DNA from 2 places in the Pseudoalteromonas maricaloris genome. Region 2 is predicted to be linked to the other one. Evidence: predicted binding sites of a transcription regulator. Region 2 holds the regulator's gene; the other holds the start of a gene.
The links. The regulator NrdR, encoded in region 2, represses ribonucleotide reductase genes. The targets are predictions, from matches to a motif close to AAACACNANATNTNGTGTTT.
Positions count from the first base shown of each region.

Region 1: the regulator NrdR is predicted to act here: its motif matches at 9,318-9,337, upstream of nrdA (class 1a ribonucleoside-diphosphate reductase subunit alpha).

Region 1 covers NZ_CP024625.1:1,971,034-1,982,872, reverse strand. The annotation lists gene rpsA (30S ribosomal protein S1) at 1-1,115, opposite strand, end outside; gene cmk ((d)CMP kinase) at 1,213-1,929, opposite strand; gene aroA (3-phosphoshikimate 1-carboxyvinyltransferase) at 2,183-3,463, opposite strand; gene serC (3-phosphoserine/phosphohydroxythreonine transaminase) at 3,463-4,545, opposite strand; gene gyrA (DNA gyrase subunit A) at 4,757-7,429, opposite strand; gene ubiG (bifunctional 2-polyprenyl-6-hydroxyphenol methylase/3-demethylubiquinol 3-O-methyltransferase UbiG) at 7,695-8,405, shown strand; gene CTT31_RS08515 (HAD family hydrolase) at 8,402-9,049, shown strand; gene nrdA (class 1a ribonucleoside-diphosphate reductase subunit alpha) at 9,405-11,690, shown strand; gene nrdB (class Ia ribonucleoside-diphosphate reductase subunit beta) at 11,744-11,839, shown strand, end outside.
Region 2 covers NZ_CP024625.1:3,077,869-3,089,707, reverse strand. The annotation lists gene CTT31_RS13660 (sensor histidine kinase) at 1-1,669, opposite strand, end outside; gene CTT31_RS13655 (response regulator) at 1,868-2,233, shown strand; gene thrA (bifunctional aspartate kinase/homoserine dehydrogenase I) at 2,474-4,888, shown strand; gene thrB (homoserine kinase) at 4,894-5,832, shown strand; gene thrC (threonine synthase) at 5,832-7,115, shown strand; gene glyA (serine hydroxymethyltransferase) at 7,373-8,629, shown strand; gene nrdR (transcriptional regulator NrdR) at 8,715-9,164, shown strand; gene ribD (bifunctional diaminohydroxyphosphoribosylaminopyrimidine deaminase/5-amino-6-(5-phosphoribosylamino)uracil reductase RibD) at 9,161-10,273, shown strand; gene CTT31_RS13620 (riboflavin synthase) at 10,275-10,931, shown strand; gene ribBA (bifunctional 3,4-dihydroxy-2-butanone-4-phosphate synthase/GTP cyclohydrolase II) at 10,960-11,839, shown strand, end outside.

The sequences.
Region 1 (11,839 bases), 1.1 Mb from region 2:
TTGATCTTACCAGAAACTTGGTCGCCTTTGTTGTTAAGACGAGCAAATTCTTGCCAAGGGTTAGCTTTACACTGCTTAAGACCTAGAGAAATACGACGACGCTCTTCGTCGATTTCAAGAACCATAACTTCAACAGTATCACCTAGTGAAACTACTTTTGAAGGGTGGATGTTCTTGTTAGTCCAATCCATTTCTGAAACGTGTACTAGACCTTCAACGCCTTCTTCGATTTCAACGAAACAGCCGTAGTCAGTTAGGTTAGTTACACGACCAGTAAGCTTAGCACCTTCTGGGTAACGACCAGCGATAGCAGCCCATGGATCTTCGCCAAGTTGCTTAAGACCTAGAGAAACACGTGTCTTCTCTTTGTCGAACTTAAGTACTTTAACGTTGATTTCGTCACCTACGTTCACGATCTCTGAAGGGTGCTTAACACGCTTCCAAGCCATGTCAGTGATGTGTAGAAGACCGTCAACACCACCTAAGTCTACGAATGCACCGTAGTCTGTAAGGTTCTTAACGATACCCTTAACTTCTTGACCTTCAACAAGGTTTTGAAGAAGCTCTTCACGCTCTTGTGAGTTCTCAGATTCGATAACAGCACGACGTGAAACAACAACGTTGTTGCGCTTCTGGTCTAGCTTGATAACTTTGAACTCTAGCTCTTTACCTTCAAGGTGAGCTGTGTCGCGAACTGGACGTACATCAACAAGTGAACCAGGTAGGAATGCACGGATTGAATCAACTTCAACTGTGAAACCGCCTTTAACTTTACCGTTGATCATACCAACAACAGTTTCGTGCTCTTCACATGCTTTCTCTAGACGGATCCAAGCTTCGTGACGCTTCGCTTTCTCACGAGAAAGGATAGTCTCACCGAAACCGTCTTCGATAGCGTCAAGTGCTACATCAACTTCGTCGCCAACAGCAACTTCTAGTTCACCAGCAGCATTTTTGAATTGCTCTGCAGGGATTGCACTTTCAGACTTAAGGCCAGCATCAACAAGAACAACGTTGTTCTCGATAGCGATTACTGTACCTTTAACGATTGAGCCTTGCTCAACTTCAAAACCCTGTAGGCTTTCTTCAAATAACTGCGCAAAATTTTCTGACATACTAAATACGTCTCTATAAAGTTAAATTACCAATTAGCAACCATGCTGCATGGGGTTGTTAAATAAACACTAGCTTCCTGCCTGTGTCATTAAAAAATTACTTAGGTAAACAACTTTTTGGAAGTTTACCGGCCACAATGGCGTCTTGAATAAAAGACATAACCTGTTTGAACACTTGCTCAGCATTATGCTCAGTTGTATCAACAACTATCGCATCGCTAGCAGGAACTAATGGGGCAACCTTGCGATTCATATCGCGATCATCGCGAGCTTTAATGTCTTCTAACAGACCACTTAGTGTAACATCATGGCCTTTCTCATTCAACTCAACAAATCGCCTGCGAGCACGTTCTTCTGCACTTGCAGTCAAATAAATTTTAAGTTCAGCATCAGGGAACACCACCGTTCCCATATCACGTCCATCTGCAATTAAGCCAACTTCAGTTCTAAAAGCGCGCTGACGTCGTAATAATGCTTCTCTCACTCGAGGTAGCGCCGCAATTTTTGACGCTGCTGCGCCGACTTCTTCATTGCGAATGGTGTTAGTCACATCTTCACCTTCAAGTACAATTTTGCTTTTTTTAGTTTCTTTATCGATAGAAAATTGTACATCCAAATTGGCAGCGAGTGGGACCAACCCCTCTTCGTTATCAGTTGCAATTTGGTGGTGTAATGCTGCTAACGAAAGCACGCGATAAATCGCACCGCTATCCAACACTTCCCAATTTAATGTTTCAGCTAACAAGCGACAAACAGTTCCTTTGCCTGAACCACTTGGGCCGTCTACGGTGATAACTGGCATAGCTGCCTGCATTTAGACCTCCTAAAAATGCTCACCTGAATTTGACGGCGCATAGTATACGTCAATTTGCTGAATATATCCTTATTTACCTGTCATTTTTTGTTATATCTCAAATTATTAGTACAGTGAAAGGTGCAAAATGTCAGGTGCAGACTGGCTTTGATTGAATAAAATTCAGTCAAATATGCGTGTATTTGACTTTGTTATGATGACTATTTTAGAGAAGATTTTAAGGTGCTGAACATCTTCAACACCTTGGATGAAATTAATACTGACTAATGCTTTCTAACACTGAAAAATAGGTTGGGAAAGTTTTTGCCGTACATTTAGGGTCGTTAATCGTGATAGCTTGACCACCCACTGCCACCATCGAAAAACACATCGCAATGCGATGGTCATTGTATGTGTCTACATCCGTAAAATTAAAATTAGCCGGTGGTGTAACTTCGATAAAGTCGTGCCCTTCTACCACTTCTGCGCCTACTTTTTTAAGTTCAGTCGCCATAGCAGCTAGCCTATCGGTTTCTTTCACGCGCCAATTGTAGATATTACGAATTGCTGTTTTACCTTTTGCGAATAGCGCTACGGTTGCAAGCGTCATCGCTGCATCGGGAATAGCATTGGCGTCAATGTCCACACCATTTAGCTCTCCTTTTCGGACAACGATACGCTCATCATGCCAATCAATGTCTGCACCGACTTGTTCCATCACTTTGGCAAAACCGATATCACCTTGCACACTTTGTTTACCCACTCCCTTTATTTCAATTTCGCCTCCTGCAATTGCAGCTGCTGCGATGAAATAAGAGGCTGATGAGGCATCTCCTTCGACCATAAGTGTTCCAGGAGATTGATACTGTTGGCCTGCTTTTACCACAAAATGTTGATAATCGTGGTTTTCGACATGAACCCCAAAGTGCGCCATCACGCCAATGGTAATATCAATATAAGGCTTTGAAACCAGTTCACCTTTAATCGCAATATTCGTATCGCCACTAAAAAGCGGTGCTGCCATCAATAATGCAGTTAAGAATTGGCTTGAGATACTGCCGTCAATCTCAACTTCACCACCAGCAAGTTGCTTACCTGTAATTTTTAACGGCGGGTAGTCTTTGTTTTTGAGATATTGAATATCGGCACCAAGCGTTTGCATGGCATCAACAAGATGGCCAATTGGACGCTCTTCCATTCGTGGCTCACCAATCAGTTCATAATCACCGGGTATAGCTGCAAGCACTGCAGTTAATGGGCGATATGCTGTACCGGCATTGCCTAAAAATAGCGCCTCAACGGGGGTATTAAAGTTACCACCATTTCCTTTGACCAGTGCCACCGTATTATCGTTTTCTAACGATACTTCAACGCCTAACTGAGACAATGCGCCTAACATATGGCGGATGTCATCGCTATCCAATAAGTTCGTCACTTTTGTCGTGCCTTCGCACAACGCTGCAAGCAACAAAATACGATTTGATAAGCTTTTAGAGCCAGGTAGCGTCACACTGCCACTGACTTTAGTAATAGGCTTGAGAGTCAATTGTTCCATCAACTATTCTCCCGTGCGAATTTATCCATAAATGCAACTAACGCTTTGATCCCTTCAATTGGCATGGCGTTGTATATACTAGCTCGCATACCGCCAACAAAACGGTGGCCTTCAAGTGCAATTAAGCCGTTTTGTTCTGCCTCTGCCAAGAATTTAGCATTTAGGCTGTCATCATTTAACCAAAATGGTACGTTCATCAATGAGCGACAATGTTTTGCAACTTTGTTTGAATAGAAATCAGAGCCATCAATATAATCGTATAAAATGGCTGCTTTTTCTTGATTGTGCGCTTCCATGGCTTTAACACCACCAATGCTTTCAAGATACTTGAACACCTCAAACGCAAGATACCATGCAAATGTCGGTGGTGTGTTGTACATGCTTTGCTGATCAGCCTCAATGGCGTAATCAAGTATAGCAGGTCTTGGCAACCCTTCACGCTTCAATAACGTCTTGCGTACAATGGCGATACTGAGCCCTGAAGGACCGATATTTTTTTGTGCACCAGCATAGATCAAATCAAAGTCATCGACGTTAATTTCGCGAGATAAAATATTGGAAGACATATCCGCTACAATTGGTGCGGTTGCATGCTTTGGAACGTCAAAGATTTCGATACCGTCGATGGTTTCGTTTGGACAATAGTGAATATATGAAGCGTTTTCTGGTAACTTCCATTCGGAGACAGGTAAAATGTCGAATTGACCATTTTCGTCAGTACGGATATTAATCGCATGCGTTTGCGTGAATTTTTCACCTTCTTTCGTCGCACCGGTAGACCAGATCCCGTTCTCGATATATACGCCAGGTACACCATCTACATGTAGATTTAACGGTACAGCAGCAAAGTGACCTCGGCCACCACCATGCATAAACAGGACTTCAAATTCATCAGAGATGTTCATCAAACGACGTAAGCTTGCTTCGCATTGCTTTGCCATTTCGAGATACGGTGCCGAACGATGGCTCACTTCCATCACCGAAACACCCAGATTTTGCCAATCTAGAAATTCTTTTTGCGCTTTTTTCATAACTTCAACAGGTAACATCGCAGGACCCGCGCAAAAATTATAAACCGTCATATTTTTCCTCATTCCAAATAATCTAGATCATCCAAAGAATAGCGTTATTCTCATGACTTTTAGGATGAACAGTGGGCTGCCCGACTAAAACGTCGGATTGTTGGTAGCCTTAATTTATCAGGCTTCAGGCTCTTGTCATAGAGGAACAGATTGAAAAAATTGACAGAAAGAAAAAAAGCGACCGAAGTCGCTTTTTTTGGGTAGGATTTTTTTATTCCTCTGCGTCAGATCCCGCAGCAGGTGTTGCTTCACCTTCTAGCTCTGCAATGTCACCTTCAGACAACTCTTGCACTTCAATTTCTTCGATGCGTTGAAGACCTACTACCTTTTCTTCTTCCATTGTACGGATCAGAATAACACCTTGGGTGTTACGGCCAACCGTAGAAACTTCGTTTACACGCGTTCTAACTAGCGTACCACGGTTTGAGATCAACATGATTTCATCGTTATCATCAACTTGAACCGCGCCAACCACAGAACCATTTCTTTCAGTTACTTTGATTGACACAACACCTTGTGTTGCACGGCTCTTCGCTGGGTACTCTTCAAGCGGTGTACGCTTACCATAACCATTTTCAGTTACGGTCAAGATTGCACCATCGCCTTGTGGTACGATTAGTGATACCACTTTCACGTCATCAGGCATCTTGATACCACGAACACCGGTTGCTGTACGGCCCATCGGACGTAAAGCCAACATTTCTTCGCCAGTTTCAGGGTCGCGCTTCACTTCACCTGTTTCTGAATCTCGCTGCTTCTCGTTAAAGCGTACAACTTTACCATGCTCAGTAAATAGCATGATGTCATTTTCACCTGTAGTGATATTAGCACCGATCAGGCTATCGCCTTCGTTCAAGTTGATAGCAATAATACCACTTGCACGCTGACGGCTGTATGCAGTCAGAGGTGTTTTCTTAACGATACCACTTGCCGTTGCCATGACGATAAACTTATCTTCTTCGTATTCACGAACTGGTAAAATTGTCGTAATACGCTCATCAGCTTCGAGTGGTAACAAGTTAACAATTGGCTTACCGCGCGCCGCACGTGATGCAAGCGGCAGCTGGTAAACTTTCAACCAATACAAGCGGCCAGAAGTGGAGAAACAAAGAATTGTATCGTGAGTATTTGCAACGAGTAGACGTTCGATAAAGTCTTCATCTTTCATCTTAGTTGCAGATCGCCCTTTACCACCACGACGCTGAGCTTCGTAATCGCTAAGAGGTTGATACTTCACATAGCCTTCGTGAGAAAGCGTCACTACAACGTCTTCTTCGTTGATCAAATCTTCTAGACTGATATCGTGCGCAGCAGCAGTGATCTCTGTGCGACGCTCATCACCATACGTTTCTTTGATTTCAACTAACTCATCGCGGATCACTTCCATCAAACGCTCTGGAGTAGAAAGGATGTACAGTAGCTCAGCGATTAAATCGAGCAGTTCTTTGTATTCTGCTAGAATTTTCTCGTGCTCAAGACCCGTTAATTTGTGTAGTCTTAAGTCTAGAATTGCTTGGGCTTGTTGCTCAGACAAATAGTACTGACCATCACGGATCCCTAATTCTTCCGCTAACCAATCTGGACGCGCAACATTTTCTTCGCCAGTACGCTCAAGCATTGATTTAACGTTACCAAGATCCCAAGCTCGTGCAGTTAGCGCCGCTTTCGCTTCTGCTGGAGTTGGTGACTTACGAATAAGCTCAATGATTGGGTCAATGTTGGCTAGCGCAATTGCGAGGCCTTCAAGCGTATGCGCTCGGTCTCTTGCCTTTCGCAGGTCAAATACAGTACGACGCGTTACCACTTCACGACGGTGAATAATAAACGCATCAAGCATTTCTTTCAGGTTGAAACACTTGGGCTGGTTGTTATCTAGTGCAACCATATTGATGCCAAACACAGTTTGTAGTTGTGTTTGAGCGTATAGGTTGTTTAGTACAACCTCACCGACTTCGCCGCGTTTGATTTCAATAACAATACGCATACCGTCTTTATCAGACTCGTCGCGTAGTGCACTGATCCCTTCAACCTTTTTATCTTTAACAAGCTCTGCAATCTTTTCGATTAGTCTTGCTTTGTTAACTTGGTAAGGAATTTCATGAACGATGATGGTTTCTTTGTTTGTTTTCTCATCGACTTCGATTTCAGCTTTCGCGCGGATATAGATCTTACCACGGCCTGTTTTATAGGCTTGTTCGATGCCGTTTTTACCGCTAATGATGGCGGCAGTCGGGAAATCAGGACCCGGAATATAGTCGATTAACTCTTCAATAGTGATGTCTGGATTCTGGATCACAGCCAAACAGCCATTGATCACCTCAGTTAAGTTGTGAGGTGGAATATTGGTCGCCATACCAACCGCGATACCAGATGAACCATTCACCAATAGGTTAGGCACTTTAGTTGGTAACACATCTGGAATTTGCTCTGTACCATCGTAGTTTGGTACATAATCAACGGTTTCTTTTTCAAGGTCAGCAAGTAACTCGTGAGCGACTTTCGCCATACGTACTTCGGTATAACGCATCGCAGCTGCAGAGTCACCATCAACAGAACCAAAGTTACCTTGTCCATCTACGAGCATATAGCGTAGAGAGAAAGGCTGAGCCATACGTACAATAGTATCGTAAACCGCGCTATCACCATGCGGGTGATATTTACCGATTACGTCACCAACTACACGAGCTGACTTTTTATAAGGTTTGTTCCAGTCATTTTTAAGTTCATTCATCGCGAACAATACACGACGGTGAACAGGCTTTAGGCCGTCACGTACGTCAGGTAATGCACGACCTACGATTACACTCATTGCATAATCTAGGTATGAATTTTTTAATTCATCTTCGATATTGACTGGCAGGATTTCATTGGCGAGATCAGACATTTGACTCCACTTTCCTTCAGTGTCCACCCCTTTTGTGTCACACTACAACTTGTGTTGAGATGCTATCTGAATATCAAATTGCTCTTTCTGCTGAAGCGCCAATTAAACGCGCTTCAAAAAATAGCCGAATTGCCTCAGAGTATCAGCGGGGGCTTTGTTTATTATAAAATTCGTCAAGCATGCTAACACACTTTTTACCGTTTTACAGGTGCTATTTTTATCTAATCCCCTTTATAATGCGCTCAATTCGACGAGGAAGTTTTTTATGACCGAACATCAAAATGTAGACCCTAATGAAATCGCTAAATTTGAAGAAATAGCAGAGCGCTGGTGGGACCGAGAGGGAGAGTTTAAACCATTACACGACATTAACCCGTTGAGATTGGACTTTATTAACGATAAGTGTGAAGGCCTATTTGCAAAAACAGTATTGGATGTCGGTTGTGGTGGCGGGATTTTAACAGAAAGCATGGCTAAGCTGGGTGCAAATGCAACCGGTATCGATATGGGGCAAGAGCCGCTTAACGTCGCAAAGCTCCACGCATTAGAGGTCGGCGTTAACGTAGACTATCAAAAAGTGCCAGCGGAAGAATTCGCAGCCATGCACCAAAGTGAATTCGATGTAGTAACTTGCATGGAAATGCTAGAACACGTACCAGACCCAGAATCCATTATTCGTTCAGTCGCACAGCTAGTTAAGCCCGGCGGTCATGTATTTTTTTCTACCTTAAACAAAACTACAAAAGCGTATTTACTAGCTATCGTCGCTGCTGAAAAGCTGCTTAAAATGGTTCCTGAAGGCACGCATGAGCATGATAAGTTTATTCGCCCTTCGACCTTAATTGACTGGGCTGAAAAGTACGACCTCAAAGTTAGAGCTGCGACAGGGATTAACTACAACCCTATCGGCAAAACATTTACCTTAACGAAAGACGTTTCAGTTAACTACATTCTACACTTTGAGAAGCTGGCATGATCCAAGCGGTACTATTTGATTTAGACGGCACCTTGCTGGATACCAGTGATGATTTGGGCGCTGCACTAAACCACGTTTTAACTGCTAATAAAATGCCTACTGTCGGCAAACAGGTATATAGCAGTGCGATTTCAAACGGCGTAGCAGCGATGTTGCAGGTAGGATTTGGTGAGTCATTAAAGCACTACGACACTCAGGTTTTACGTCAAGGTGTACTCGACTACTACCTGGCGAATTTATCTGTACATTCCCAATGCTTTGCGCAAATTGGTGAGTTATTAGCGGCACTTCTAGAAAAAGAGATTCAGATTGGGATCATGACCAACAAACCTGAGTTTTTAACACTTCCGCTACTAAAACAGATCCCTGAACTTGCAAAGATCGAGACAGTAGTATGCGGAGATACACTGGCGGTGGCCAAACCTAATCCCGAGCCTTTACTGTTAGTGGCGTCAAAATTGGGGGTGTCACCAGCGCAATGTATTTATGTTGGCGATGCTGAGCGAGACATTATTGCTGCAAAATCCGCAAAAATGATTAGTGCAGCGGCAATGTGGGGATTCATTCCATCTGAAGCTGAAGCTAAGTCTTGGCATGCGGATCTCTATCTTACTAACCCATTAGACACGTTATCGCATATTTAGTGTTGATAGAAAAATAAAACACCATATATTGTGTTTTTGCTATAATAGATACGAATTTGTGTAGAAAAAAATCAGTTAGAATTTTTTTTTATTTTTGCTGAAAAGCGTCATCTTTTTGTTGATTTTTCTTTGTGGGCAGATAAGTGGATTGTCATAGGTTAGTGGATACTTACATAAATAAATTATCCCAAACTTATCCACAATTCTGCCCGAGTTGTTCTCTTGCAAATTCACGTCAACCCCACTATCTTGTGATCCCTAGCCACTAGGGCACCATATATAGTGGTGGTTTGCTAAACAATTTTATATTCGTGCGATATCTAAAGCGCGTTCCTAAGGAATACAGGCACATAACATGAACCAACAGCTATCTGTATGCAAAAGAAACGGTCGCAAAGAACCGTTAGATCTAGATAAGATCCATCGTGTCATTACATGGGCGGCAGAAGGCCTAGATAACGTCTCAGTTTCTCAGGTTGAATTAAAGTCACACATCCAGTTTTATGACGGTATTCGTACTGGTGATATCCACGAAACGATTATTAAAGCTGCAGCCGATCTGATCTCAAAAGAGTCTCCAGATTATCAGTATCTAGCCGCTCGTTTGGCTATTTTCCACTTGCGTAAGAAAGCCTATGGCTGTTTTGAGCCGCCGCACTTACACGACCATGTGGTAAAGCTGGTTGAAGACAAGCGCTATGATCAGCATCTTCTTACTGATTACACAAAAGCAGAGTTTGATGAGCTAAACAACTACATCGATCATAGTCGAGATATGAACTTCAGCTATGCAGCTGTTAAGCAGTTGGAAGGTAAGTACCTTGTACAAAACCGCGTAACGGGTGAAATCTATGAAAGTGCGCAGTTCTTATATGTTCTTGTAGCTGCTAGCCTGTTTGCAAACTACCCGAAAGAAACGCGTCTAGATTACATTAAGCGATTCTACGATGCGGTTTCAACATTCAAAATTTCATTACCAACGCCAATTATGGCGGGTGTTCGTACGCCGACACGTCAGTTTAGTTCATGCGTACTGATTGAATGTGCTGATAGCCTAGATTCAATCAACGCAACTTCTTCTGCGATTGTAAAATACGTCAGTCAGCGCGCTGGTATTGGTATTAACGCAGGTCGTATTCGTGCACTAGGTAGCCCAATCAGAAATGGTGAAGCGTACCACACAGGATGTATTCCGTTTTATAAGCACTTCCAAACGGCTGTTAAAAGCTGTTCTCAAGGCGGTGTGCGTGGTGGCGCAGCTACCCTATTCTACCCGCTTTGGCATCTTGAAGTTGAAAACCTATTAGTACTAAAAAATAACCGTGGTGTTGAAGAGAACCGTGTGCGTCATTTAGATTATGGCGTGCAGTTCAACAAAACCATGTATAGCCGCCTAATTAAAGACGACTATATCACGCTATTTAGTCCATCAGATGTGCCAGGTCTTTACGACGCATTCTTTGAAGATCAAGATAAATTCGAAGAACTGTATGTTAAGTACGAGCAAGATGAGTCTATTCGTAAGAAACGCATTAAAGCGATTGAATTATTCTCAATGTTTGCGCAAGAACGTGCGAGCACCGGTCGTATTTATCTGCAAAACGTTGACCACTGTAATACACACAGTCCGTTTGACTCTAAGGTTGCACCGATCCGCCAGTCAAACCTATGCCTTGAAATTGCACTACCAACGAAGCCGTTAAGCCATGTAAATGACCCTGAAGGTGAAATTGCACTTTGTACGCTTTCAGCATTTAACTTAGGTGCCATCAAGTCTCTAGATGAGCTAGAAGAGTTAGCAGAGCTTGCGGTTCGCGCACTTGATAACCTATTAGACTATCAAGACTACCCTGTTCCTGCTGCGTACAATGCAACGATGGGACGCCGTACACTGGGTATCGGTGTGATTAACTTTGCTTATTATCTTGCAAAGAATGGCGTTAAGTACTCAGACGGTAGTGCTAACGGCCTAACACACAGAACATTTGAAGCGATCCAATACTATCTGATGAAAGCATCGAATGAACTGGCAAAAGAACGTGGCGCTTGTCCTAAGTTTAACGAGACGACCTACTCACAAGGTATCATGCCAATAGATACCTATAAGCGTGACCTTGATAAAGTCTGTGAAGAGCCATTACGCCTTGACTGGGATGCATTAAGAGCAAGTATCCAAGAACATGGTATGCGTAACTCAACGTTGTCAGCCTTGATGCCGTCAGAAACATCATCGCAAATCTCAAATGCAACAAACGGTATTGAACCACCTCGTGGTCATATCAGTGTTAAAGCAAGTAAAGATGGTATCTTGAAACAAGTTGTACCTGAGTACGACCGCCTCAAAGACAACTATGAGCTACTTTGGGATATTCCATCTAACGATGGTTACCTTGCGCTAGTTGGTATTATGCAGAAGTTCATCGATCAAACTATCTCTGCAAATACCAATTATGATCCAAGTAAGTTTGAAGCGGGTAAAGTTCCTATGAAACTATTGCTAAAAGACTTACTCACCGCGTACAAACTTGGTGTTAAGACACTTTACTACCATAATACCCGCGACGGTGCTTCGGATGCTCAAGATGAGTTGAAACCAGAAGCAGAAGACGATGGCTGTGAAGGCGGCGCTTGTAAGATATAACTTTTTATGCGGGTGGTCTTCACCCGCTTTTTTAGGTATTGAGTAACACATTTATGGCATATTCTACGTTTAGCAGAAATCATAACGACCAATTAAAAGAACCGATGTTTTTCGGGCAAACAGTTAATGTATCTCGCTACGACCAACAG
Region 2 (11,839 bases):
CCCCATTCAAGGTTTGTTTTACGAGGTTTAAGGTAATATGGGTACCAAGCCCACTGCCACCTTGATCGCGTTTGGTCGTAAAGAAGGGGTCAAACAAACGGTCTAGTTGGGCCTTACTTACGCCCTTACCGTTGTCTTTGTAGACGATATTTACCATACCATTGTCTTCTTTAATCTTAATATCTATTTGTCCTTGGTCTTGATTTTCAAAACCATGGATCAAAGAGTTCATGATAAGGTTAGTGAATATTTGGCTAATTGCCCCAGCTGGTAAATTTAGCGTCATGTCTTCAGGGCACTCAATATTTACTTGATGATGAGTTTTCTTCAATTTTGGATGTAATGAGCGGATCACTTCACCGAGGTATTGCTTCAGGTTAATGGTGCGAACCGCTTCACTGGCCTGATCGACTGCAATTTGTTTAAAGCTTGCGACAAGCTCCGATGCGCGGTCTAAATTGGTGGTAAGTAGGCTAGCACTTTGCTTTGCTTCACTAATAAATTCTTCTAACGCTTTTGGTGATAAGGTTTTTCCGTTGTACGCCGCCTCAAGCTGATCTAAACGTTCCTGCAAGAACGACGTTGCTGTCACGCCGATACCAACGGGGGTATTAATATCGTGCGTAATACCGGCAACGAGACCACCAAGTGCCGCCATTTTTTCAGAGCCCACTAGGCGCTCTTGAGCCATATTCAGCTCATCTACGTATTTCTCAAGTTCTTTTTGTTTCGTTAGTAATTCTTCTTCTGTTTGTTTTCTTAAATCAATCTCTTCTGTGAGCGTTAACTTCTGTTTTTCTAATTCATATTTTTGTTGCTGAAGATCCATCATCGCTTGGCTCAGGTTTGAAGTTTTACGTGCGACTTCTTGTTCCAACTGAATATTATGTTGGTCGAGCTTTTCATTGCTGATCAGCAGCTCTTTTTGAGTTTGGTCGAGTTTTTTACGATATTCAGAGACCTTATCAATTAGCTTATTGAATGCCTCTTCCATGATCTTTAGTTCATTGCGCTCTTTTGCGCCGATATCTATTTTATGGCCATCAACGTTGTCGACCTCAAAGTCTTCAATTTGCTCGGTGAGGTCGCTTAATGGCTCGGTAAGTAGCTTTCTGAAGGCAATTAAAAATAGAATAATCAAGAAAGTCGTCTTGATCATCGCATTACCTATCAAAAAGTAGATAGAAATCATAATGCGACTAAAGACGACTTCTCGGCTAGAAAACAATGTTACATCACCGACTTGTGTTGCACGTCCCGAAAATTCAAAAATCAACGGAAATGTATAACCAAATAAACCAGAGGGCGTATCTTCGATTATTGCTTCTTCTTGAACAAGCTGTTGGCTATACAGCTCGTGGATATCTAGTGAGCGGCCAAGCTGTGAAATAATCTCACCGCTGTCATCACGTACAATAATTCCTTCGATCATGGGGATCGCAAGTAGCCCCTCAGCGGTAGTAACGGTCTGCTTCGTATTGAGTTCCCAAATGGCACGGGTCAAACTGCGGCTAAAGGTTTTTTGCAGCATGGTAAGTTCATTGCGAATATAGTCTTTGGTATTGACGTATTCAGCAACGATTTGACCACATGTGACGACAAAGGTTAGAAGGAAGTAAACCGACAGCACATTGGTGAGCAATTTTTTTGAGAGGCTTTTTTGCAGCATGAATTAAGCTGAGCTCCTACGGTAAGTTCATCGCCTTTGTATAATCTGTTTTTAAAGTTAGCCAATAAATGGTTAAAAATAAATAATTATCTTCATTAATTATGCTTTTTGGCGCCTTACTTAGGAAAGTTTAATGTGTTATAAGATAGCGATATCCAGTGACCGTTTTATTAACGATAGTACAAGACTGACCACTTTATGAGTTATTCCGTCTTAGTTTGCGATGATTCGGCTGTCGCCCGTAAACAAGTCATTAAAAACTTACAGAGCAAATTAGACCTGACCTTGCACCAAGCACAGAATGGCCAGCAGGCGATTGATTTACTGAAAACTCAGCAAATAGATTTATTGTGTCTGGATTTAACCATGCCAATACTTGATGGGATTGCTGTGTTAGAGGCAATCAAAGCACACCGAATTGAATGTTTCGTGGTGGTTATTTCGGCAGATGTTCAGGCCAAGATGAAAGAAAGAGTAGCAAATTTGGGGGCGTTAGGGTTTTTAGAAAAACCGGTTAAAGCAGAGCAGTTATTAGAATTACTGCACCAGTTTGGTATCCGATAACTTATCTATGCAAATTACAAATGTCACTATTAAAAATTTGCATAATCTATTTTGCTCTTTCGTATTGACAGCGCGGCTAAACTTCAGGCACTCTAAAATTATGAAAACGAATATTATCACTACGACCATTATTACAACCACCATCCTAACGGGATAGTGGCATAGGTCAGTGCGAGTTTGAAAAAGGCCTGTGTTCACTAAGAACACAGGCCTTTTTTATTTTTGGAATGAGGAAAAATGATGCGAGTACTAAAGTTTGGAGGGTCTTCCCTCAAAGATTTTGCCTGTTTACAAAGAGTCAGAGAGCTAGTTAAAGACCATGGCCAACAACAAGCGCTTATCGTGCTGTCGGCTCCCGGTGGCATGACAGATCAGCTCGTTGAGCTTGCTGATTTGGCGGGACGAGGAGAAGCGTTTGACTCCCAGTGGCAGTCGTTTACTTCCCGCAGCCAAGGCTTATACGATGAAGTACAAGCGGTGTACGGTGGTGTTGTAGGCTGGCCTGACTTTGAATTACTTAAGAATAAATTAGATGGAGCCAAGTTACTGGGACATTGCCCAGATCAAGCAAGAGCCTATGTTATTAGTTTTGGTGAACGCATTAGCGTTGCGCTGATGGACACTATGCTGCAATCAGATTCAGTGGCACTCAATGCTGACGCTTGTGTAAAAACGCAGGGCGGGTATCTTGATGCCGAGGTTGACCTTAAGCTAAGTAAGCTATGTTTTGCAGAATTAGTACGTGCCCAAGCGTCGCGTTTTTATATCATGGCGGGCTTTACGGGAAGCAATGAAGCGGGCGAGCTAACAACACTTGGTCGCAATGGTTCTGACTACTCTGCGGCTGTCGCTGCTGCGTGTCTTGAAGCCGAAATCTGCCAAATCTGGACTGACGTTGATGGCGTCTACAGTGCAGATCCTCGCCTGATAAAGAAAGCGACTAAGGTCGACGTGCTATCTTATAAAGAAGCCATGGAGCTATCTTATTTTGGCGCTAAAGTGCTGCACCCAAAAACAATCTTACCTTGCGCCAAAGCAGATGTGCCTTGTGAAATTAAAAATACTCATGACCCAGAAGTGCCAGGTTCACTGATTTGTGCTCAAGGCGGTGGCGAGGCTCCAGTAAAAGCGCTTTCGAGTCTTGATAAACTGGCTATGCTGACCGTGGCAGGACCTGGAATGAAAGGCAAGGTTGGCATGGCTGCTCGGGTCTTTTCTGCACTGGCAGCAGATAACGTATCCATCGTACTTATTACGCAATCTTCTTGTGAATTCAGCATCAGTTTCTGTGTCCATGAGCAAGACTTAACACTTGCGCTGGCTGCGCTTGAGCAGGCATTTGAGCTTGAAACGCAAGCAGGTTTAATCGACCCAATTGAAGTGCAACGTAATCTTGCTATCGTTACTTTGGTTGGCGACAACATGAAAGCGCACAAAGGTCTTGCGGCCAAATTCTTTGCGTCACTTGCGCAGGCTCAGGTGAATATTGTTGCCATCGCGCAGGACTCAACGGAGAGTTCTATTTCGGCGGTGGTTGACGGTGAACTTTGCCAAGATGCAGTAAAAGTGTGTCACGAAAACTTCTTCACGCACGTGCCATCCATCGATGTTTTCTTGATTGGCTGCGGTCTAGTGGGTCAAGAATTAATGAAGCAGTTTCATAAGCAGCAAGTATGGCTTGAAAAACGCAATATCCGTTTGAATCTCTATGGCATTGCAAACTCAAGTAAGTGTTACTTAGACCCAGAAGGCGTACCGTTTGATAACTGGGAGCTGGCGCTTGAGAAAGCGGAGTCGGGCTTTGATTTACAACAGGTGAGCCAGTTTGTTAGACAAAATCATTTGATTAACCCTGTGATTGTCGATTGTAGTGCGGCTCAATTCGTTGCCGATGGCTATTTAGACTTTCTTAATGCGGGCTTTCATGTCGTTGCGGCTAATAAAAAAGCCAATACCGGCAGCTATGAGTATTATCAGTCACTACAACAGGCTGCACTAGCTAAGCGTCGTCACTTTCTATACGAAACTAACGTTGGCGCCGGACTCCCTGTATTAGACAACCTTAAACTGCTGTTTGGCGCAGGAGATGAATTGCTGTCATTTAGTGGTATTTTGTCTGGCTCGCTTTCGTATATCTTTGGCGTATTGTCGGATGGTTTATCGCTATCGGAAGCGACAGAGAAAGCTAAACAGAGTGGTTTTACAGAGCCAGATCCGCGCGATGACTTATCTGGTACGGATGTCGCTCGTAAGCTGCTTATCATTGCCCGTGAATCGGGACTGCCGTTGGAGCTCAGTGATATTGAAGTTGAATCTGTATTACCTGAAGGGTTTGCTGAGGGCGCCAGTGTTGATGAATTTATGGCGCAATTACCGCAATTAGATGATGCTTTCGCAGCGCGTATTGCGGCGGCCAAAGCACAAGGCCAAGTGCTACGCTATGTCGGTTCAATTGTTGACGGTAAATGCCGCGTTGGCATTGAAGCGGTAGAAAAAGAACATGCTCTGTACGATATTCGCGATGGTGAAAACGCACTGGCTATTTTGAGCCAATATTATCAACCAAAGCCTTTTGTGATCAGAGGTTATGGCGCGGGCGCAGAGGTAACCTCTGCAGGCGTATTTGCTGATATCCTAAAAACGCTGTCGAGGTAGGAGTTATGAAAACGTTTTATGCACCAGCGTCAATGGGTAATTTTTGTGTTGGCTTTGATGCCCTTGGCGCCGCGCTCCAGCCTATTGATGGCAGTTTACTGGGTGATCAGGTCAGCGTTGAAGCCGCAGAGCGTGATACGTTCAACTGTATTGGTCCATATGCCGAAAAGCTCTCCGCCGATCCTAAAGACAACTTGGCGTTTCAGTGTTTACAGCACTTCAAACAGCATGTGGCACCCAACATGCCGGCGGTTGCCATGACTTTGTATAAAGGCCTTCCTGTTGGTTCAGGTTTAGGCTCAAGTGCATGCTCTGTGGTTGCCGCTTTTGCTGCACTCAATGATTTTGCCAATACGCAATTAAGCCAAGAGGCGCTCATTGAATTGATGGCCGACTTTGAAGCAAAGGTCAGTGGTGGTCGTCACTACGACAACATCACGCCATGCTACCTTGGTGGACTACAACTGACTGCGGACTGCATTCCAAGTAAAGCAATCAGCGTTGCGCATGATGAAAGCTGGTTTTATGTTATTGCATATCCTGGCTTTGCATTGAATACAGCGAAAGCAAGACAAGCACTACCGCAGCAATTTTCTTTGCATCATACGGTGGAATTTGCCCAGCGACTGTCGGGCTTTTGTTTATTGATGCAGTCAGGTCAATTTGATAAAGCACTGTCGATGATGAAAGACAGTATTGCCGAGGAAGCGAGAGCGCCACTCATTGCTGGCTTTAGTGAGGCAAAAGACGCGCTACCAGCTTTAGGTGCCGAGCTGGTGAGTATTTCAGGGGCAGGGCCCACACTATTTGCTATTTGTAAGTCTGAGCAACAGGCAAATGCAGTGCAGCAATGGTTGCAACAAAATTACATTAATGAAGCGGGTTTTAGCCATATTTGCCGATTAGATGCGCAAGGCACAAGAGAATTAAAGGATCAAAAGTAATGAAATTAGTGAATTTAAAAGACGAACATCAGGTTGTTTCATTTGTTGAAGCGGTAAAAATTGGTTTAGGTCGTAACCAAGGGGTTTTTTTTCCTCCTACATTTGAGCGTATTGCGGATGTTGATGCACTACTTGAATTACCTTTTGCTGAGCGTAGTGCCAAGGTACTACATCACCTTATTGGCGATGAACTACCACGAGATACGCTCGATGCGATGGTAAAACGCGCCTTTAATTTCCCAGCTAAGTTAGTCGAAGTTGCTAAAAATCAGCATTGTTTAGAGCTTTTTCATGGACCAACACTGGCGTTTAAGGACTTTGGCGGCCGCTTTATGGCGGAATGCATTAGCATGTTTAATCAAGGTGAGCGCGTGACTATCCTCACCGCAACAAGTGGTGACACGGGCGCCGCCGTTGCCCATGCATTTTACGAAAAAGAAAATGTCGATGTGGTGATCCTTTATCCTCATGGCAAAATTTCGCTTGCCCAACAAAAGTTGTTTACAACACTTGGGAAAAACATTCATTGTTATGCTGTAGATGGCAGCTTTGATGACTGCCAAGCGATGGTAAAGTCTGCATTCCTTGATGACGAAGTAAAGCAAAAGCTTGGTCTTAATTCGGCAAACTCCATCAACATCAGTCGTTTAGTGGCACAAGTGTGTTATTACTTTGAAGCGCTAGCGCAATTACCTAAATCGCAGCGTGATAAAGTACATGTTTCAGTGCCAAGTGGTAACTTCGGCAACGTCTGTGCAGCAATGATTGCGGCGGCGATTGGATTACCTATTGCTAAGTTAAGTGCCACGACAAACCAAAATGATACTGTGCCCCGTTACATTGCCTCGGGTGAGTGGCAACCAAACGACACTTTAGAGTCACTCTCTAATGCGATGGACGTGAGTAAACCTAATAACTGGCCTCGTGTTGAAATCATGTTAGAAAGAGGGGATTTTAACAAACATGACTTTTATTCACGTTCGGTGTCAGAAGCGCGGACTCAGGCGGTAATGCAAGAATTACATGACAAAGGTTACTTGGCTGAGCCGCACACTGCGATAGCCTACGAGGGATTAGCGCTGGACTCTCAAGCGGATGAAACCGGAATTTTCCTTGCCACTGCGCATCCTGCGAAATTTAAAGAATCTGTAGAAGGTGTTTTAAATCAGCAGCTTGATATGCCTAAACCGTTGAACGATGCATTGCAAAAACCATGTTTGGCAGAGCCGCTTAGTGCAGATTATGATGCTTTGAAGGCGGCAATGTTAGCAAAACTCAACTAAATCAGAGAGCCTGTCTGAGTGGGTAGAACGCCCACTCAGATAAGGTCAATTTCAAGACTATATTAGCTTTTCAAATGCAACTTAGGTTGTCTTATTTAAAATATTAATGTTTAAATAAAAAAATATCATCGCGATAGGGGTGTGAAATAAATTCAATCCCTGCTTAAATATGCCCATGCTGATTTCATAGGCAAACTGGTTATCTTGTGATGCTAGATTGTCTTTAAAAATACCCTTACGTTTACCTAGGAGAAACCATGTTAGAACGTAACATGAATATTGCAGATTTTGACCCAGAACTATTTGCAGCGATTGAAGCAGAAACTTCACGTCAAGAAGAGCACATCGAGCTTATCGCTTCTGAGAACTACTGTAGCCCACGTGTACTTGAAGCGCAGGGTTCTCAGCTAACAAACAAGTATGCTGAAGGTTACCCAGGTAAGCGTTACTACGGCGGTTGTGAGCACGTAGACGTGGTTGAGCAACTTGCGATTGACCGCGCCAATGCGCTATTTGGTTCGACTTACGCAAACGTTCAGCCTCACGCAGGCTCACAAGCAAACGCGGCGGTATTCCAAGCGCTACTTCAGCCACATGATACTGTGCTAGGTATGAGCCTTGCTCACGGTGGTCACTTAACGCACGGTTCACACGTAAACTTCTCTGGTAAAACGTACAATGCTATTCAGTACGGTCTAAACGAAGAAACTGGTGAAATCGATTACGCGCAAGTTGAAGCGTTAGCACTTGAGCACAAGCCAAAAATGATCATCGGTGGTTTCTCTGCATATTCAGGGATCGTTGACTGGGCGAAGTTCCGCGAAATCGCTGATAAAGTAGGCGCTTACCTACTTGTTGATATGGCGCACGTTGCAGGTCTAGTTGCCGCTGGTATCTACCCAAGCCCAGTGCCTCATGCACACGTTGTAACAACAACAACGCACAAAACGCTAGCGGGTCCTCGTGGTGGTCTTATCATCTCTGCTTGTGATGATGAAGAAATCTACAAAAAGCTAAACTCTGCGGTATTCCCTGGCGGTCAAGGTGGTCCTCTATGTCACGTTATCGCTGCAAAAGCGGTTGCGTTCAAAGAAGCACTACAGCCAGAGTTCAAGTCATACCAAGAGCAAGTGGTTAAAAATGCACAAGCTATGGTTGCGGTACTTCAGGAGCGTGGTTACAAAGTGGTTTCTGGCAAAACTGAAAACCACCTGTTCCTACTTGACCTGATTGATAAAGACATCACAGGTAAAGATGCAGATGCTGCGCTTGGCCGTGCAAACATCACAGTAAACAAAAACTCTGTACCAAACGATCCACGTTCACCGTTCGTTACTTCTGGTCTGCGTATCGGTTCTCCTGCGATCACTCGTCGTGGCTTCAAAGAAGCTGAGTCGAAAGAGCTTGCTGGCTGGATCTGTGACGTACTAGACAACATCAATGATGAGTCTGTACAGGCACAAGTGAAAGAAAAAGTAAAAGCAATTTGCGCTAAATTACCTGTTTACGCATAATTTCGCTCACAAAAAAGCAGTTTTTTGTTATGATTAAGGCCGCATTCAAGCGGCCTTTTTTGTTTTTGAGTCAACGAGAGCGTCTATGCATTGTCCATTCTGTACAGCCAAAGATACCAAAGTGATAGATTCACGTTTGGTTGCTTCCGGCCACCAAGTCCGTCGCCGTCGTGAGTGTATTTTATGCCACGAACGCTTTACTACCTTCGAGGGCGCAGAGCTCTTAATGCCGCGCGTGATAAAGCAAGATGGTACCAGGGAGCCTTTCAATGAGGATAAGTTACTCAATGGCATGCACCGAGCGCTGGAAAAACGTCCCGTCAGCACTGAACAAATTGAAGAAGTAGTACACCAGATTAAATCTCAAATTCGTGGTACTGGTGAACGCGAAGTACCAAGCGACATGATTGGCGAATGTATTATGGAAGCCCTCAAAAAGCTCGATAAAGTGGCTTATGTGCGATTTGCTTCGGTATATCGCTCTTTCGAAGATATTCGTGAGTTTGGTGAAGAAATTGCGAGGTTGGGGGATTGAGCCAGTTCACAGCGCAAGACCTTGATTACATGAGCCGCGCCATCACGCTTGCAAAGCGCGGTAAATACACCACAACACCCAATCCAAACGTCGGCTGTGTGATCGTAAAAGACGGTGAAATCGTCGGCGAAGGCGCGCACTTAAAAGCAGGTGAAGGCCATGCTGAAGTGCATGCGCTTAAGCAAGCTGGAGCTAAAGCCGCTGGTGCAACTGCCTATGTAACGCTTGAGCCGTGTAGTCACTATGGCAGAACGCCGCCGTGCGCAAAAGGTCTGATTGATGCAGGCGTCAGCAGAGTGGTTGCTGCCATGGTTGATCCCAACCCACAAGTTGCAGGGCGTGGATTGGCAATGTTAGAAGCCGCAGGAATTGCAACGGCTTTTGGTTTGCTAGAGCCACAAGCAAGGGCACTGAATACCGGATTCTTGAAGCGAATGGAGTATGGGTTGCCGTTCGTGACTTGTAAGCTTGCCGCTTCTCTTGATGGTAAAACCGCACTAAACAATGGCCAGAGCAAGTGGATTACCTCAGCGGAAGCGCGCTTAGACGTACAGCGCCACCGCGCGCAGAGCTGTGTGGTCTTGACCGGAGCGGATACGGTTATGGTAGACAACGCCAGACTCAATGTTCGTGAGGAGTCTTTGCAAGACATCGATTATCCTCAATCTGAGCTACGCCAGCCGATACGTGCGATTATTGACTCACAAAATCGTCTGACACCAGATCTTGCGCTATTTAAAATTACATCTCCGGTGATTATTTTTCGCCGTACTATTGATAATTCAGCGCAATGGCCTCATTTCGTAGAGCAAATTGTCGTGCCTGAAATCAACGGTAAGCTCGACCTAAAAGCCGTGCTCAACAAGCTGGCTGAAAAGCACTGTAATTATGTTTGGCTAGAAGCCGGTGCCACCCTTGCGGGGGTAATGCATGAACAAGGGCTAATCGATGAATATATCGTCTATTTGGCACCGAAAATAATTGGCGCTGGAAAAGGGCTGTTTAACACCACGCCACTGAGTGCCATGTCGCAAATACCAGAGTTAGTGTTTGGCGACGTTTGCCAAGTGGGGCCTGATCTCAAACTTATCGCGACTAAAGAGAAGTAAAATGTTTACAGGTATTATCGAAGCAACAGGAACATTAACTCAATTGCAGCTCAAGGGCGGCGATTTAATTGTTCGTGTGACCACGACATCTCTTGATATGAGCGATGTAAACTTGGGTGATAGTATTGCCACTAACGGGGTTTGCCTGACCGTAACTGAGAAGTTTCATGATGGCTTCAAAGCCGATGTTTCTAACGAAACCTTAAGTTTGACGCGTTTTGCCGAGTACCAACAAGGCCAAAAGGTAAATCTTGAAAAGGCACTGCAGCCGATTTCACGTCTAGGCGGTCATTTGGTGTCAGGCCATGTGGATGGTATTGCTGAAGTGGTTGAGATAACCGCTAATGCCAGAGCGACTGACTATTGGTTAGCCGCGCCATCATCGCTAATGAAGTATATTCCGTATAAAGGTTCGGTTGCCATTGATGGTATCAGTTTGACGGTCAATGCCGTGGAACAAAATCGCTTTAAACTGACCATAGTGCCACACACGGCGCAAGAAACGACGATTGCAGGTTTTCAAGTCGGGTCAAAACTAAACCTAGAGGTTGACCAAATCGCCCGCTACCTCGAAAGACTAATTCAGGGTGAGCCAAGCGCTGCCAGCGAGTCCACTCTCACAACCAGTCTATTGGCGAAAGCTGGCTTTATAAAGTAGCCACAGACAAAGTAAAAATGGGAAAACTATGAGTTTAAATAGTGCTGAGGAAATCATCGCGGACATTAAAGCCGGTAAAATGGTTATTTTGATGGACGATGAAGACCGAGAAAATGAAGGTGATCTGATCATTGCAGCAGAGCACATTACACCAGATGCAATTAATTTCATGGCAACATATGGTCGCGGGTTAATCTGTTTGACCATGACACAGGAGCGCTGTGAGCAGCTGAACTTGCCACTAATGGTGAAAACCAATGGCGCTCAGTTCTCTACCAACTTTACTTTGTCTATTGAAGCTGCGAAAGGCGTAACGACGGGGATTTCAGCGGCAGATCGTGCTCGTACAGTGCAAGCTGCAGTTGCCAAAGGTGCGGTGCCTGAAGATATTGTACAACCTGGTCATATCTTCCCAATCATGGCGCAACCAGGCGGCGTTTTAACGCGTGCAGGCCATACTGAAGCTGGATGTGATTTAGCACGTTTGGCGGGATTGGAACCTGCATCTGTGATTGTTGAAATTCTAAATCCAGACGGCACTATGGCACGTCGCCCACAACTAGAAGTATTCGCAAAAGAACACGATATTAAAATCGGCACCATTGCTGATTTAATTGAGTATCGTAATTTAAACGAAACCACTATCGAAAAAGTAGCAGAGTGTAGACTGCCTACTGAGTTTGGTGAGTTTAATCTAGTGACGTACAAAGACACCATTGATAATCAACTTCACTATGCGATGGTAAAAGGCGAGATAAAATCGGAAGAAGCCAATTTAGTACGTGTGCATCTGCAAAGCACGTTTAACGATATTCTTCATTCAGATCGCAGCGCGGATAGAAGCTGGACACTGCAAAGTGCCATGAAGCACATCGCCGACAACGAAGGTGTATTAGTCATTCTTGGTA